Regions from separate parts of the Paraliobacillus sediminis genome, predicted to be linked through region 1. Evidence: riboswitches for the same ligand, from Rfam matches in the RefSeq annotation. Region 1 holds a riboswitch; each other region holds the start of a gene.
What was found. Region 1 has a riboswitch for cyclic di-GMP ahead of D2K60_RS03640 (DUF5667 domain-containing protein). Riboswitches for the same ligand answer to the same signal wherever they lie in the genome.
Positions count from the first base shown of each region.

Region 2: linked by a shared signal. The riboswitch ahead of D2K60_RS12340 (ketoacyl-ACP synthase III) and the one ahead of D2K60_RS03640 (DUF5667 domain-containing protein) in region 1 are both predicted to bind cyclic di-GMP.
Region 3: linked by a shared signal. The riboswitch ahead of D2K60_RS17965 (competence type IV pilus major pilin ComGC) and the one ahead of D2K60_RS03640 (DUF5667 domain-containing protein) in region 1 are both predicted to bind cyclic di-GMP.
Region 4: linked by a shared signal. The riboswitch ahead of D2K60_RS00565 (pectate lyase family protein) and the one ahead of D2K60_RS03640 (DUF5667 domain-containing protein) in region 1 are both predicted to bind cyclic di-GMP.

Region 1 covers NZ_QJSI01000001.1:826,067-830,158, reverse strand. The annotation lists gene D2K60_RS03650 (anti-sigma-I factor RsgI family protein) at 1-942, opposite strand, end outside; gene sigI (RNA polymerase sigma-I factor) at 939-1,667, opposite strand; gene D2K60_RS03640 (DUF5667 domain-containing protein) at 1,821-3,173, opposite strand; cyclic di-GMP riboswitch class I at 3,230-3,317, opposite strand; gene D2K60_RS03635 (PilZ domain-containing protein) at 3,509-3,883, opposite strand.
Region 2 covers NZ_QJSI01000002.1:1,248,366-1,252,457, forward strand. The annotation lists gene D2K60_RS12335 (PAS domain S-box protein) at 244-1,035, shown strand; cyclic di-GMP riboswitch class I at 1,421-1,510, shown strand; gene D2K60_RS12340 (ketoacyl-ACP synthase III) at 1,555-2,568, shown strand; gene D2K60_RS12345 (hypothetical protein) at 2,581-2,934, shown strand; gene D2K60_RS12355 (hypothetical protein) at 3,945-4,092, opposite strand, start outside.
Region 3 covers NZ_QJSI01000003.1:1,019,303-1,023,394, forward strand. The annotation lists gene D2K60_RS17950 (hypothetical protein) at 1-432, opposite strand, end outside; gene pilM (type IV pilus biogenesis protein PilM) at 474-1,415, opposite strand; gene D2K60_RS17960 (prepilin peptidase) at 1,429-2,184, opposite strand; gene D2K60_RS17965 (competence type IV pilus major pilin ComGC) at 2,247-2,576, opposite strand; cyclic di-GMP riboswitch class II at 2,632-2,712, opposite strand; gene D2K60_RS17970 (type II secretion system F family protein) at 2,766-3,968, opposite strand; gene D2K60_RS17975 (type IV pilus twitching motility protein PilT) at 4,002-4,092, opposite strand, start outside.
Region 4 covers NZ_QJSI01000001.1:113,981-118,072, forward strand. The annotation lists gene D2K60_RS00555 (MFS transporter) at 1-267, opposite strand, end outside; gene D2K60_RS00560 (ArsR/SmtB family transcription factor) at 280-1,329, opposite strand; cyclic di-GMP riboswitch class I at 1,563-1,651, shown strand; gene D2K60_RS00565 (pectate lyase family protein) at 1,908-3,989, shown strand; gene D2K60_RS00570 (ROK family transcriptional regulator) at 4,084-4,092, opposite strand, start outside.

The DNA.
Region 1 (4,092 bases):
GACAGGCTTCTGCTCTTCTTTTTTTATTTCCGACGGTTTATCCTTTTGATTGGTTTCTGCTTTCGCAGGCTTATTAACTTGGTTTTTCTCACTTTTATTCTTTTTTTCAGCAGTTGCATTTGTCGGCTTTTCAACCTTTTTTAAACTATCTTCCTTTGCTTTCGCTTGTCCATCACTTTTAGTTTTTTCGCTATCTGTTTGTTCATTCTTAACATTTCCATTAATTTTGGAAATAGAATTATCTCTTAACTCATCAGGCTCTAGCTCTAGTTCTATTTCTTTTTCCTCTAAATGTTTATACAATTGCAACTTATTTATTGATAGATTCTCTTCTCTAGCATCTTCTACTAGTTCTTGACTGCCACTTTCGACACGAACTGCTGCAGTTACTGCATTCGATTCTAAAGATTGATTAATCGTCTCTTTTACTTTATTTGTATCAACTTCATTTTTATCCGTTAAAGAAACAACTGTTACATCAATCTGGGCGTTTTCACGCGTCAAGTATTCCCCTTCTACAGCAGCCGTAATTATTTCTTCCAACATAATATCAATTTGCTTATTTTGATCTGCAATGGAATCCATAACAACCTGTCCATCGTAATTTAAAGCATTTACTTTTGTTACGTTAAAAGCTGCATCTGTATAAATTTCAATACTTGGATTAATATCTATAGCAAAAAGATACGATTCATCTTCTGTCATAAATGTACTAATATAATAACCCATAACGGTTAAAAACAATATAGCGGCAAGAGATAAATATTTCTTTTTAAACGCGCCTTTTAGATATTGCTTTTCACTAACAGTATACGCGTCTCCTATCTGTGGAAACTCACTCTCTGAGCGCGGGGTATTTTTAAAGCTACCATCCTTACACAAAATAGTAATATAGTTTTCTGTGACTTTTATAACGACTCCTTCAAACCGTCTTGACCTCATGATTTCCCCTCATTTCCAAATGTCACTTGCATATAGGCAGATAGTTGTCGCCATTCTGGATGCATTCGTACAACAACCAAAGCCACGATATACTTCTTATGTCTTTCAATCGTTTTTATTCGATGACCTGACAACTCTATAAACCTCGTAACAGGAAAACGTTTCTTTTTTAAAAAGGAATCTACTAGCTCTGGCTTTTGAATAAAATCATTAGCAATTGTCGTCAAGTTTGCTTTCGTTTTCCGATGTTTAGGTGAGCATGCTTCCAATTCTTCAAATTTAATATTAAATTGTCGTAAGACTTCACTTAATTCTAGAATTTCTTCCACTAACTCTTCTTGTTGAACATGTTGCTGATAGGAATCCATCGATTTAGAAACATCATACATAGTAACGAATTCCGTTCTATTATCTGATTTCACTTCAAGTGGTAGATGCGTTTCCTTGTTTTCCCGACGGAAATAGTCTATTAGTTCTCGTTTAATAAGCAAATATACATAATTGAGAAAGCTCTTATTAGCGTGTCTGTCATATGTATTAATCGCACGATCAAACGCTAATAATCCTAGACTAGACTCTTCATCACTCCACGTGATAAATCTTTTACATACATGTCCAACTGTATTGATAATATAGGGTTTATGGTGATTAATTAGTTTTTCTCTAGCACTGTTATCACCATTTGCTGCAGCTGTTATATACTGATTCACTTCCGCTTCACGCACCCTAGTCACCCCTTTACCATCAGTCGTTTGAACTTTAAGCATACGTTTTTTTTATCTAGAGGTAAATGACCAAAACTTGTCTATTTATATACTTTAATTTTCCATCTTAATCATACGTAAAGGAGCCCCAAATTAGGGCTCCCTCATTTCACCTTATTCCTCTTTGTTTTGTTTTCCTTTTGCTGCTTCTTTAGCTTTACTAGCTTGTTCTTTCTTCTCTTCTTTCAATTTTTCTCTCGCCTCTTTTGCTTCTTCTCTTGCCTGTTCAGCTGCTTCTTTTTCTAATACTTTTAGTCTTTCTTTCTCTTTTTTAGCTTCTTCTTTTGCTTGTTCTTTCGCTTCTTTCTCTAACTCTTTTAATCTTGCTTTTTCTTCTTTAGCTGCCTGTTTCTCCTCCTTGGCAACTTCAGTAGCTACTTTCGACACTTCGTTTGTTTCTTCTTCTATTTCTTCTTTTTCTACCGCAGCTTCAATGGTTTCTTCAGTTTTCTCTGTTGTTGCCTCTATTAATTCATTTTCAGTCTCTTCTACCGATTCAACTATCGTGTCGTTTGCCTCATCTTGTGTTGTTTCATCAGAAACTACTTCTGTTTCTATTATTTCATCCTCAACCGGTTCATTTTCAAGCACTAATTCCGCTTCAGAGACGTTAAAGTCTAATTTCTTTATATCAAGGTTTGCTAATGAAGTAGATAGTTGCGTGATTGCCTCTTCATCACCCGACGCATTCGCTTCTTCTAGTAATAGTTCCATTTCTTTCTCTTTTTTAGCCATTACTTTTCTCATAATTTGAGAAGGGTGGATATTTAACTCTTTTGCTATTTCACCAAAACCTTTTCCGTCTTGTATTAAAGCAATAATTTCTTCCTCTGTTTTATCACTCTCTTCTGCTAAAGTTACCACTTTAACAATTTGACCAAACCCAAGATCTTGAGCACGCAATTCTGCAACCTTTTCTGAATCAAGGTCTTTCACAACATTTGCCACTAAATATGCTTCTTGTTGCTTCTCTTCAAATTCTACTAGTTTTTCTTCTTCTACACTTTCCGTTACTTCCTCTGTTACCGTTGTGGCGTCTTCTAGTTCGCTTGCTAATGTTTCTTTCACATCATCCGCAGCTTGTTCATCCGATACAACTTCCGCAACCTCTTCTTGTGCTTTTTCTAACGCAACTAAGTATTCCTCAATTAATTCATTCATGTGTTCCTTTTGTTCTTCATCTACCATTTGTTCTGATTCTGATAAACGTTCTGCTACTATTTGAAGCAAAAGCTCTGATTCTTTTTCTGAATTAGTTGTAAGTAGTAATTGAAGATTTTCTACTGCCTGATCCAAAAAGTAAAAGAAGTTATCAGGGGTTAATCCGGCATTTTGTACTGCATCTTCATTATTTAAGTCCTCAATTTCATTTAATTGACTCGTATCAACTTCTGCATATACAGAATTAGTAGTAAATAATACCCCGGCTACAAAAAAGCTGGTAATACATAACTGTTTTATTTTCAAAATAATTCTCTCCCTCAATCGAATAATTATAATTCTGACAAACTATCTATTTCACTTACTGCAACTGGCTGACATAGGTACATTTACCTTTTAGTCCCTTTAGCTTTGCGTCACCACCTTTCAATGGTTTTGCCTTTATTATTATTGAAGTTATCAATCTACTATTCATACGTGAACGTCGTTTAATTTGAGGGGGGATTTTGAATTTTTTGTCGAAAATTTATCTAGGAACAGAATTTAGTATAGTAAAAAGCCTACATCAAAAGGTGTAGGCTCTAGAGAAATAATTGTATATTCAATTTTAAGTAAATTAAACAATTAATTTAAGGATAAGTTTAATTAATATTACCTTTTACTTTCTTTGAATAAATTTTCAATTGTTCTATTAACTCTTTTTTAGCATTTTCTTCAATCATTAGATTAACACCATAATCATTTATAGCATGATTTTTTTTCTTCCAAACTATTATCCCCTTAAAATTCATTTCTTGCTCATTTAGTTCAAAGGATATAACTAAATGGATAGACTTGTCTGTTTCTGGTATATTCAATTCCGAAGTCAATTTAATGCCCTCTGTACTTATGTCGATTATTTTAGCTTCTCCAGCAGAAGTGGTTACTGCGTTTCCATTAATGTTTTCTATTCTAAATAGTGCAGAAATTGGTTCTTCAAAAGTATAGCGAAATGCTGTCTCTCTCTTATACTGCATAATCTCCATTCACCTCACGTTCTTAAGTACTTGAGCTGCTTTTTATCTTTTCATAAATGGATGAAAATATTATCATTTCCCGCAGTATCCAATCTTACGCCAAAATATAATGAAAGAGGTCAATTCTATAAAATTATTCGTAGATATTGGTGTTAGCTAAAAAAATTGATATATAAGTATAATACAAGCAAATTATTGACAACGCAACG
Region 2 (4,092 bases), on a different contig from region 1:
CATTAAGGATATCCATGGAATTAATATTATGGTTAGATTAAATAATACGTGACGTTTTGATGTCATAATGATTCACCTCACCTTCAATATGATTAAGATATCCAAATTTAATAAATATATTCAACACCCTAGTAAAATTGCTTTGCAATATAATAACGGTTAAATTTGGATGAAAGCTATCTAATATCATTAGTATATGAACTTTGATATAATAAATAGATTATTAAATTTGGAGTGAATATCATGAGTGACAAAATATCAAAAATCGATTACCTTGATGTTATGGAATACTCTTTGGATCCACTCATCATCCATACTGATTATAGAATCATGTATATAAATCAGGCAGCTGAAGAATTTTTTGGAGCAAAGAAAGTTGAAGTTATAGAGTCTAGCCCTTTGGATATTTTTAAAGAAACTTCTAAGACCGCTATTAGGAAAAGAATACAATCTGCCTACGAACATCCGGCCGATGTTATTGAAGAAACTATATTTAGAATGGACGGAACGACAGTTGATGTTGAACTATATTGTCACCCTTTATTAGTCGGGGATCAAAAAGCCATTCAGACATATGTAAGAGATATAACAGAACGGAAAAAAGCAGAACAGAAACTAATACAGATGATGACACATATAAATGAATTATCCGCAACTCTTGTTCCTCTGGGTAGCGAATTAGCAGTTCTTCCTTTAGTCGGAAATTTTGATGACCAAAGAGCAAGACAGCTTTTAGAGATTATACCAGTGAAAGTGCAGAATCAAAATATAAGCTGTATAATTATTGATTTCTCAGGTATTTATAGTCTTGATCATGTTGTAGCAGATTATCTTTTTAGAATAAACAACGTTTTATCTATACTTGGGGTTCAATCCATTATCACTGGTTTACGACCTGAATTAGCAATGATAGCCACAAACCTCAATCTAGACTTATCCGCTATACCAACAATGGCTACAGTAAAAGATGCACTTTCCTACTTGGGATTAAAAGTTAAAAATAGTAATAACAAGAGGTTTTTTAAAAGGAAATGAAGTCATAATTAGAAGGACCTATGAATAGTATTTCTAACTGTGTTGACTATGTAATTTTTTCTACTAAAATGAAAAAGGACCATTGTAGTCCATTCCTTGCACTCTATTAAGCAAACATTAAATAGCCCATACCTAGGATGTGGGCTATTCTTTGTGATTAAAGAGATTTCCTCGACGCTAATCTTCAACTAATTTACCTTCTAATTAATTGGTTAAATCGGATAGGATAGGTTTTATGCAGCCAACGACTTATACAAGGAACCTTGCGGACAGTTACGCTATAGACATAGGTCTTAAAACCTATTGAAACTTTGAAAAACCAGAAAAAATATGTATAGACTTTTAAATTTTAATAGTGTAAGATACCTATATATTAAAAATGAACTTTCGATACTAGCAAACTTATTGAAAAGTAAGGACGCAAAGCCATGGGTCTACGGTAATGAATGATTACTAGGATTGCCAGGTTACCAAAAAAGGGAATGAACACAAATCCGCCCTTGTATGGCGGTTTTTTTGTTGGAAAGGAAATATAAAATGTTGCCTAATGTAAAAATCAGTGGAGTTAGTACAGTACATCCAGAAGAGGCTTTTAATAATGATTTTTTTATAGAACATTTTGAAAAATTAGGGTTAGAAGTTGAGGGTTTGATGAATCATTTAGGAAGGGGAAACAGATATTTAGTAAATCCCAAAAAAGAAAGTACGATTACTATGGCTATTAATGTGGCCGATAAGGTTATGAAAAGTACGAATACTGCCGCTGATGATATTGATATGGTTGTTTTTGTTTCAGATACCCCAGAATATACTTATCCTAGTAATGCACTTTTTCTTCATAATAAATTAGGAACAAAGAATGCGCATATTGTTTATGATTTGAATGCGAATTGCATTGGAATGTTATCTGCTTTGGATCAAGTAAGTACGTATCTAAAAGCAAATGAATCACTTCAGAAAGCACTTATTATTAGTAGTGTAAATATTAGTAATATCTCTAGAAAAGACGACACCATAACCTATCCCAATTTTGCAGATGGTGCCGCTTCACTTTTACTAGAAAAAACGAGAGATAATGATGGTATTTTGGCATCTAATTACTTTACTAATTCAATACTATCTGATGTTGTACTTTACCCTGCTGTAGGTTTTTCAAATATATTTAATGAAGACATCCCAACTGATGATAAGAGACTAAAATTCATCCCACATGACGTTAGCTTTTTCTCAGATGATTGGAAAAGAATGATTGTTCAGATGTTGGATAATCACCAAATGAATCTTTCAGAGATTGACCATTGGATTTTCTCTCAATTTTCAAGACCAGAAATTGAGGAAACACTAGCTAAATTAGAAATCGGGTTAGATAAGTACACATTTGTAGGTGAAGAATATGGCTATACAGGTGTTACTAGTCCGATATTCGCTTTAGAGCATGCATTAGATAACGGTAAAATAAAAAAGGGAGATAAAGTGGTATTCTGTTCTGTTGCAGTTGGCTACAGTATGGCTTCGATTTTATATCAATTTTAAGGAGGAACAATTATGTTTAAAGTAGAAAAAAATAGTACGAGAAAAGAACTAATCGTTACAGTAGGCGGCTTTTTTAAAGAAGAAGAAGGCGAGTCATTTCTTGCAGATTATAATGAAAATGTGAAGGGTATTGTACCTTCATCTTATAAATTAATAGTTGATTCTACGGACCTTGCAGCTTCCAAAAAAGATATGTTACCTATTTTAGAAGCGTGTTTTAAGCTATATATGTCAAATGGCTTTAAGAATATTGTAATGATAAATCCATCTTCCGTAATTTCCAAAGGTCAAATGCATAAGTTGGCAAAAGTCAGTTCGTTTGAGGGTGTTTTTGTAGATTCACTAGCAGAAGCAAAAGAAATTTAATAGCAGAAGCATAAGGATTTTTTTGGTTTATTAGACTAATCTTTTATTCAAAAAGCCCTCAAAAGTACTGCACCCCGGAAGTTAGATTTAAGAATCTAACTTCTGGGGTGTTTTTTTGTGGTAAAGTACAATAAAAGTTTTAAAATTGCAAAAGAATATTTAGACCTTCGGTAAAATGTCAAGACAAAACTAATTAGATAACCCCTTTTATTTTTCTAGTAATTCACTTTTTTGCTGGTCTTGTTTCCTATTGTCTTTTTTAATAAATCTGCGCATCTACCAAACGAACTAAATTTCTTACAGTTAAGACGAGTGCTCTTTTATGTTGGTGTTTTAGAACCAATTATTTAAAGAAGGTATCTTATATAGGATACCTTTAAAGTATTTTCTCTTAGGAGAAATCCGTTGTTGCGCAGTATGTGTCTACTGTGCAGCAATGACTTTATATTATTAGTTGATCTTGTTCAACATAAGCACCTGTTTGGTTTAACTAACTCACTATCAGCCTTTTTCTAAATTTGCTAAGTTACTTGGCAATGGAAGACTTCATTCCTCTTCCATTTTTATAATTTGTCAATTGTACGTGGAAATAGTTTATATACTCTACAATAGCAAATACATAGATAAACATAGTTAATATAAATCGCGAAAACTCTACCCTTTCTAACACAAAAATATCAAATAATAGAATAATAGGTGCTATACATATGAGAATAAGGTTTATCTTTTTTAGTACGTCTAAAATTTTGTGAAGGTTAGGAAAAATCATTCTTTTAGACTTCAAACTTCTCCACTTTACAAACCAGTAAAAACCACCTTGTAGTAAGATGAAATTTAATATAAAGAATACATATAATATAGAATAACTTTTGTTTGGATTCAAAGCATGATAAAAGAATACAAAATTAAATACAATTATTGCAAAAAATTCTCCAGTAAATAAATATACAAGTCTCTTTTCCAAGTCCTTTTTCAATTTCTTCCCCCTTTGTTGAAAAGCAACAATTCCATCACTTTTTAAAAATAGTTGTATCTTCAATACGAATAGAATGAACCTCTCCACAATTTAAGCAAAATGTATAAATTTTATTAGTTCCTTTAAGTGACATTTTATTTGGCTTTATAGGCATATAATCTGTTGCTTCCGTAAAGTTTACG
Region 3 (4,092 bases), on a different contig from region 1:
ATTCTCAGCATATGTCGATTCGTTAATATTTTGACTGAAGTTGGCAGCTTGCGATAACGCACTTAAATGAATACCTATCGTTATACCATTTGTAATAGAAAATGAATAGTTCTCAATATACGTATCGTTTGGCAAATTGGCACGGACATCGTCTAATAAAAATAAAGACGGATAAATAGCAGTTTCTAATTGCTTAATTTGCATTTGCAAGGTCTGTTTTTGTTGTTCTACCATGTTAAGCGTATTAATTTCAGCTATAATCTCTGTATTATCTATTTTTTCTTGTTGTAAAGAATCATACTTGTTCTCAATATTTGTATGGAAAAGAAAGAGACTAATACTAATAAGAAGCAGACTGAACATAAATATAGCAATTAGTAGATATAGGGCCGTATTTACTTTCCTTTTTTCAACAAAATTTATTTCTACCATATGGTTAGTCCCCTTACCATGAAGTTTAATTGGTTTTTTCTTTACTTTCTTAGTGTCAATCCATATACAGTTGCATACTCTGCTGGTAAATCGTTCGGAAATGCAATGGTTTTGACTGGTAAATTAAATCGTGAAGTCAATAATTCATTTATTGACTTTTGTCCTGGAAAATCACCGATTAATAATAAATCAGAAACTTGAGCATCGCCTGACATAATAGAATATTGATAGAAATCCATAAAACGTTCTATCGTTACGAACTGTTCATCGACCAGTTCTCTCCATATATTTTCATCAGCTTGCATCGAATCTTCAAAAACCTCATTATTCAAGACCACATCATAACTATTCAAATGAATATGGCGATTAAAGATCGGCTTCTGGTTATTAAAAACAGTTAAAACTAAATCCGTTTTATACCACTGGATCATAAGCAGATGTTCATCTTTATTTGCAAGGTCCAAATTATAATAAGTCCGATATGCTGACAGAAAAGATAGATCAGCAACTATCAGTTTTACATTCGCTTGCTCAAACACCTCTATGTAAGCTTTTAAGCGTTCATTTGGATATGCAAATAAAAGGATTTTATTCGTTTGTTCTTCTTCTGTAATAACTTCAAAATCTATAACTGGATTTTGAAAAGGAAGACGAATACTACCATCTAATTCTAATTCGATATATTTTTTCACTTCATCTTTAGTTAATTGTTTAGGTACAGATTCTTCTCGCATCGTAACGAAAGCATCCGGGACGCAAAATGTAAGGTGCTTATTCTTCCATTTTTTATCTTTAACTAGATTTTTAAAGATAGTAGTTAATCTTTTTTGATCTAAAATTCTACCATCCTCAACAACGCCTTGTTCCAATGGTATTTCTCCATAGTCACTAGCAGCTGTAACGTTTTTTTTAGATGAAACAAGATATCGAATCATCGTATCATTTATGGCGATGTTTATTCTATCTTTATTAAGTAGATTCATTTGTGTTCATCCTTTAAAAAAATGATGTAATATACCAATTGATTATGTAATTACCAAAATAATAAGTAGTTAATGCAGCCAGACAAATAGAAGGGCCAAATGGTACCGGACTTTTACGGTTAATTTTTTTAGTAGCCAATAATAGTAATGTTATAAGTGTACCGAAAATAGTAGCTAGAAAAAATGTCAGCAGGATTCCTTTATATCCTAACACAATTCCTAGGATAGTGAATAACTTCATATCACCCGCGCCCATCCCGCCTTTACTAACCAGAATGATAAGTGTTAATAATAAAAATCCCACCGCTGCACCAACCAATGAAGACCACCATGGTTCTAACGGATCTATGATACGTAAGATAATTAAAAACGGTAGGAAAAATAATAAGATTTTGTTAGGTATTAGCATATATGTGATGTCTGAAACAACAATAATTACACATAAAGAAGTGAGTAAAACTGCCATTACTAACTCCAGTTGAAAACCAAAAAAATAATAGCTAAAACTGAAAAGGAAAGCTGTAGATAATTCTATTGTAGGGTAAAGAGGAGAAATCTTTTCTTTACAGTTTCTGCATTTACCAGCTTGAAACAGATACGAAATAATCGGAATCAACTCATACCAATGCAATGTCTTATCACAACGGGGGCAATAAGAACGATCAGATTCTAAAAAGTTGTCATTTGGTATACGTAAACCAACAACATTGTAGAATGAACCAAATACACTTCCAAAAACAAAAAAAATAACGATATAATAGACTTCCATATTTTTTATCTCCTAATTATGTATAAAAGACCCCTTTGAAAAGGGGTCTTTTTAAATTATTATTACGGGGTGTATTCATATTGATTCGTATCTGTATCAAAAGAGACTGTACCCTCTGGTAGTTCATCATTATCCTCAAGATAACCAAGTCCTACAAGATCATCTGCATCCATACCATCAGTGAATTCATCTTGTACATCTGCTAATCTTGCTGCATCAAGTATCAATTCAATTTGTGCCTCATCAGCATCCTCTTCTGCATCACCAATAATATTCCCAATTGCAGGAACGGCAATTGCTACAATAATACCCAAGATAACAATAACTGCTAAAAGCTCTACTAATGTAAAACCTTTCTCATTGCGTAACATTTTCTTCATTCTAGTTAACATTTTATTATTCCTCCTCATTTAATTTTTTTGATAAAAAAAGACTCACAGCATAAAAAATGGTGTCAGCCGGTTGCACTACTAGCTCAAGTTTATCCAAGTGCCCAGTTACAGATAAACCCTCATCGCTTCTACTATTCGTTTTATACTAATAGTTCTATTATACTATACTTTTGTAACCTGTCTACACTTTTAGATGTTTTCAAATAAACTAAACATAGGTATTACGATCGCTAAAACAATTGCGCCTACTATTACTGCTAAAAATATAATCATTACCGGTTCAATGAGCGACTTAAACTTCTCTGATGACTCATCTAACTCTTGTTCATAAAAGTCAGAAACTTTTTTCAACATCGCATCAATGGAACCTGTTCGCTCTCCTACAACAATCATTTGCGTAATTAATTTAGGGAAGACCCAATGTTTTTCCATCGGTGTTGCTAATGACTCTCCCTTTTCAAGTGAATCCCTACTTTCACGCAAAACGCGTTTGATCACTTTATTATCTATAACACGTTCCGTTATTGTAACAGCTTGTAAGATTGGTACAGAACTATTTAACAATGAACTCAATGTTTGTGTCATTCTAGCAAGTAAAGACTTTTGAATAAACATACCGAATATTGGAATACGAAGTTTTACGACATCAAATAAATAAGAAATGTTTGGTCTTCGATTTAATAATCTAATAGTCACACCCAATACTAGTACTAGTAACATCATAACCCACCAATAAGCTTGAACAATATCACTAATACTTAATATTGCTGCCGTATATGGTGGTATTTCTTGGTCGAAAGATAGGAACATGTCCGTGAAAATCGGTACAATAAATGCAAGTAAAAAAATAGTGATAAATACGGCAACAATTCCAACCACAATTGGATATGTTAACGCAGTTATGATCTTTTGCTTTAACTGGTACTGTTTTTCATAATAGGTAGCCATCCGATCAAGAATTTCATCTAAATTACCACTAACTTCTCCAGCATGGATCATACTAATTAATAATTCAGGGAAAAGACGTGGGAATTCTGCTAAGGCATCAGATAGTCCTATTCCTTCTTCTAGATCGCTTTGAATTTGTTGTAGCGCTTTTTTAAGTGGCTTACTATGTGTTTGTTCTTCTAAAATAGACGTCGTTTCTACTAATGTTATACCGGCATCTATTAACGTCGAAAATTGACGCAGAAAAATAACAAAGTCCTTATTCTTTATTGGATTACCAATATAAATATCTTTGTATAAAAGTGAGTTTAATTCATTTATCTCAAATAAAATGAGTCCTTGAGACTTTAATTGCTTAATAGCTTCTTTTTCATTCTCACTACTAATCTTGCCTTTTTTTATCTTACCATCGACAGTTTTTGCTTTATACGCATAATAGTTCATAGATTTCCACCTCTTCCCCCATCATAACTTGTACTAAAAAGTCATATCTTTTAAATAGGGAGCCGCATGTTTTTGCGTTATTATCCCTTGTTGCAACATACGTTTAATATCCATTGTCATGGTA
Region 4 (4,092 bases), 710 kb from region 1:
ACATAGTAATAATAAATATTTTCTATTATAACGATCTGCTAATATCCCAGTAAGTGGTTGAAATAAAATTGGTAAACGCTCAAGTGCTGCAACCAGTCCCATACTCAATGGAGAACCTGTTATAGCCAAGACCATAAGGGGAATAGCAATCAAATAAATTTGGTCACCGCAAAAAGATATGACATTTCCACTAATAAAACGGAAAACAGAATAATTGTGCTTGAATTCAGGTACTTCATGGACACTTCTTTTTAATGGCTCTACCATCACCTGCTCTCCTTATCTTGGACCTAAATATTGTTCCATTTCTTTTGGCAATGACTTTATTGCATTTTGCTTCAAACAATATTTTGCATTTACTATCTCTACTAACCTAGCGGACCTTAGGATTTTAAGGTGATGATGAACCGTAGATTTCGCCATTTCTAGTTCATCTGTAATTTCTTGTAATGTTAAATCATTTTTATATAATAATTTGACCATGCGGAGTCTAACCTCATCGCCCAGAGCTTTATAGCTTAGAACTAGAAAGTTGTTAGGAATATGCGAATTATTCGGGAAAATACTTTCATTTGCTATTGGATAGTAGAAAACTTTGGTGCCTTCTATATCAGCTTCAATATTCCATGGCCTATATACATATTGAGGGATTAGCAAGACTCTACCGATACTAGGCTCTGGTAAATAGATAATCCCACCAGTTGCCCATTCTATCAACTCCTCGGGAGACATTCCTTTAGACTTTTGAATTTTAGATTCATAATCCATCTTTAAATATGTAGTAATCTCTTCTGGATTTTCATTATTTATAACTTCATCGAACCAGCCTTCCATAACAGCGATTAGATGCTTCTTTAAATAGGTTGCATTCACATCACAAATAAATTTGATGTAAGTTGGAAAAAACGGATTGTCCTTTGTTAATGTCATTAATTCGGTTACTGCAGCGCATTGTCCGATTGATGCCTTTTTCCTTGTTTTCTCATACTTCTGGCCAATGAAAGGTAGACAAATGTACTTTAAATCTGTTTCAGATAGCTCTTTAATATATAAAACGAAATGCTTTATTTCAGTAAATTTTTCCTGATGAAGCAACTGTAATAAAGACTTCCAAGTGTTTTTCTCTTCCACGATGTTTAGTTGAGTTAATAATTCTTCCGTAATATTGCTCTTAACTTGTTTCCAATATTCTGCTGGCTTCTCTAAAGTTTTAATTAAAGGACTGTTTGTAACAGCAGCAATCCCCAATGCACATTCCCAAAGTAGCGAATATTCTAAATGCACTTCATAGGTCTCTCTTTTTCTACTTGTAGTATTTAAAACATCCATTTAAGCACCTCTTTTCTAATATAAAGTTATTCTAAAGTATTATCGCACTAAATTCAATATTTTTAGAATTATTAATTCAAATATTTTAGAATGAAAGAAAAATCCTCAATAAAAGCAGCTCAATATATTTATTAATAGAAATACTATACTATATTTCCAAAAAATAGTACTATCTAATTATTTACTTATTATAGAAAAATTTGTTAAAGTAAATTATACCAAGAAAAACATATTATTATATTTGGCAAACCTATTGAAAAATAGGGACGCAAAGCTACGAATCTAAGGTAAAGTAATTTTCTATGATCGTCGGGTTGCACATAATAATGACTATAGTTATTTAAACGAATGACTTGTGTTGTTTTTGTAATGCAACCTAATGACAAGAAATCGTTAGGTTTTTTGCTCTGTCGAGATGGTTTTGAAAATTGCACTTACTATGAAAGGAGAACTTAGGTTTTCGTTTAAGGAGGTGAATGGACAAGGTCTACTTATTAAGGCAGAAGTTAAGTCATATGAAAAATGCAGTCATGGTGGCAAGCTCAGGGTTTAAAAATTTAAACATTGGAGGAATTTTAATGAAGAATGTAATTACAAAGGTATTTACTCGTTTTTTATTGTATTCTTTTATACTATCGTTAGTGACAGTCGGATTCGCAAATCAGACAGTACACGCTGCAAGTCTAACTATATCTAACAGTGGGGCTTGGTTTGAAACTGCATATGTAGAGTGGTCACCTATAAGTAATACAGAAGGATATAATGTATATGTTAAACCTGCAAGTGCTCCAGATTCTCAATATGAACAAATTGACAATGATTTAATTCGTAACTACGCTTCTTATTGGAGAGCTGACGCCGTAGGTCTTGCAGCTGGAGACTATGTAATGAAAGTGGACGGGTTACTTAAAGACGGCTCTAAGGTAAGCGCTTACACTAATGAACTTTCCGTACAGGAACATGACAGATCTGGATTTGCCTTTGCAGGTAACTCACAATATGGCACAGGTTCAGGTGCTTATAATGAAGATGGAACACTTAAGGATGGAGCTCAAATTATTTATGTAACAGCAGAGACTGCTAAAACAGTTACGCATGATGTGATAATGAATAGCTCGGGTGATGTACAGACGGGTGTTGGAATAGGCGAAATTATGTCATTAAGAAAAAAGGGATATGATAAAACGCCACTTGCAATCAGATTGATTGGAAAAATTACAGATGACGATATGAGTGGACAACTGAATAGTAATGGTTATCTTGAATTGAAAGGTAATACAAGTTATGCAGAAACGAATATTACTTTAGAAGGTATTGGTGAAGATACGTATGCCTATGGATGGGGAATACTTGTAAGATATACTGGTAATCTAGAAATCAGAAACGTAGGCGTAGCGTTATTTCCTGACGATGCTATTTCACTTGATACAGGTAATATGAATGTTTGGATCCATCATAATGATCTTTTCTATGGAACTGCTGGATCTGATTCTGATCAAGCAAAAGGTGATGGTTCAACTGATCTGAAAAAAGGATCCACTTATATTACATTCTCCCATAATCATTATTGGGATGCTGGGAAAGCTTCGTTATGTGGTTTAAGTGAATCTACAGAGTTCTTTGTAACATATCATCATAACTGGTTTGATCATTCAGACTCTCGTCATCCACGAATAAGAGTAGCATCAGTGCACGTGTATAATAACTTTTTTGATGGCATATCAAAATATGGCGTTGGAACGACAACAGGTAGTTCAGCGTTTATAGAATCCAATTATTTTAGAAATGCAAAATATCCTATGATGAGTTCGTTACAAGGAACTGATATGTTAGGAAATGGAACGTTCTCTGGCGAAGATGGAGGTATGATCAAAGCATACAATAATACAATTGTTGATGCTGCGAGTCTAATTTATGCAAATTCAAATGACGGTACAGCTTCAGCTAATGCAAGTTCATTTGATGCATACCTAGCTTCTTCAAGAAACGAAACGGTACCAAGCACGTACAAAACACTAGTAGGCGGAACAACTTATAATAACTTTGATACGAGTATAGATATGGGCGTAAATCTTTCTGATATTGATGAAGTAGGTACTGTAGAACAAAATGTTACAGACGATTCTGGCCGCCTAAATAACGGGGACTTCACATGGGAATTTAATGATGCAGTTGATGATACATCATATAAGCTTAATGCAGAGCTTATGTCAAAAATAAAAAACTACAAAACAAGTCTTGTATCTGTAGGTGGTAATGCAATAGAAATACCGACTGACCCAACTCCAACGGATCCAACAGATCCCGATCCAACGGAGCCAGTAACTGGAGAGTATTCTCATAATTTCACGACTGATGGAAAGGATAGCGATTTCTATACTATCGAAGGAAATTTATCATCAAGTAAAGGAACAGTAGAATATAGCGGCTTAACACTAACGCAGAGTCTAAAAATTGAGAGTTCAACTAGTATTACGTTTACCACTGTTGAAGATGCGACATTAACTCTAGTGTTTAACACGAATGATGATGCAGAAGTTAAGATAGATGGAACAACGCATCAAATGACAGATGGGGTTGTCACTGTAGCACTTAATGCAGGCTCACATGTTATTACAAAAGATGATGTGGCAAACCTGTATTATATGGACCTAAGATAAAAGTATTAGTAATATAACAAGATAAAAAGATGTCAACTGTATGTGATAGTACAGTTGACACTTTTTTTGTCATTATCTAGCAGACTGAGATAATCTAGGTTTT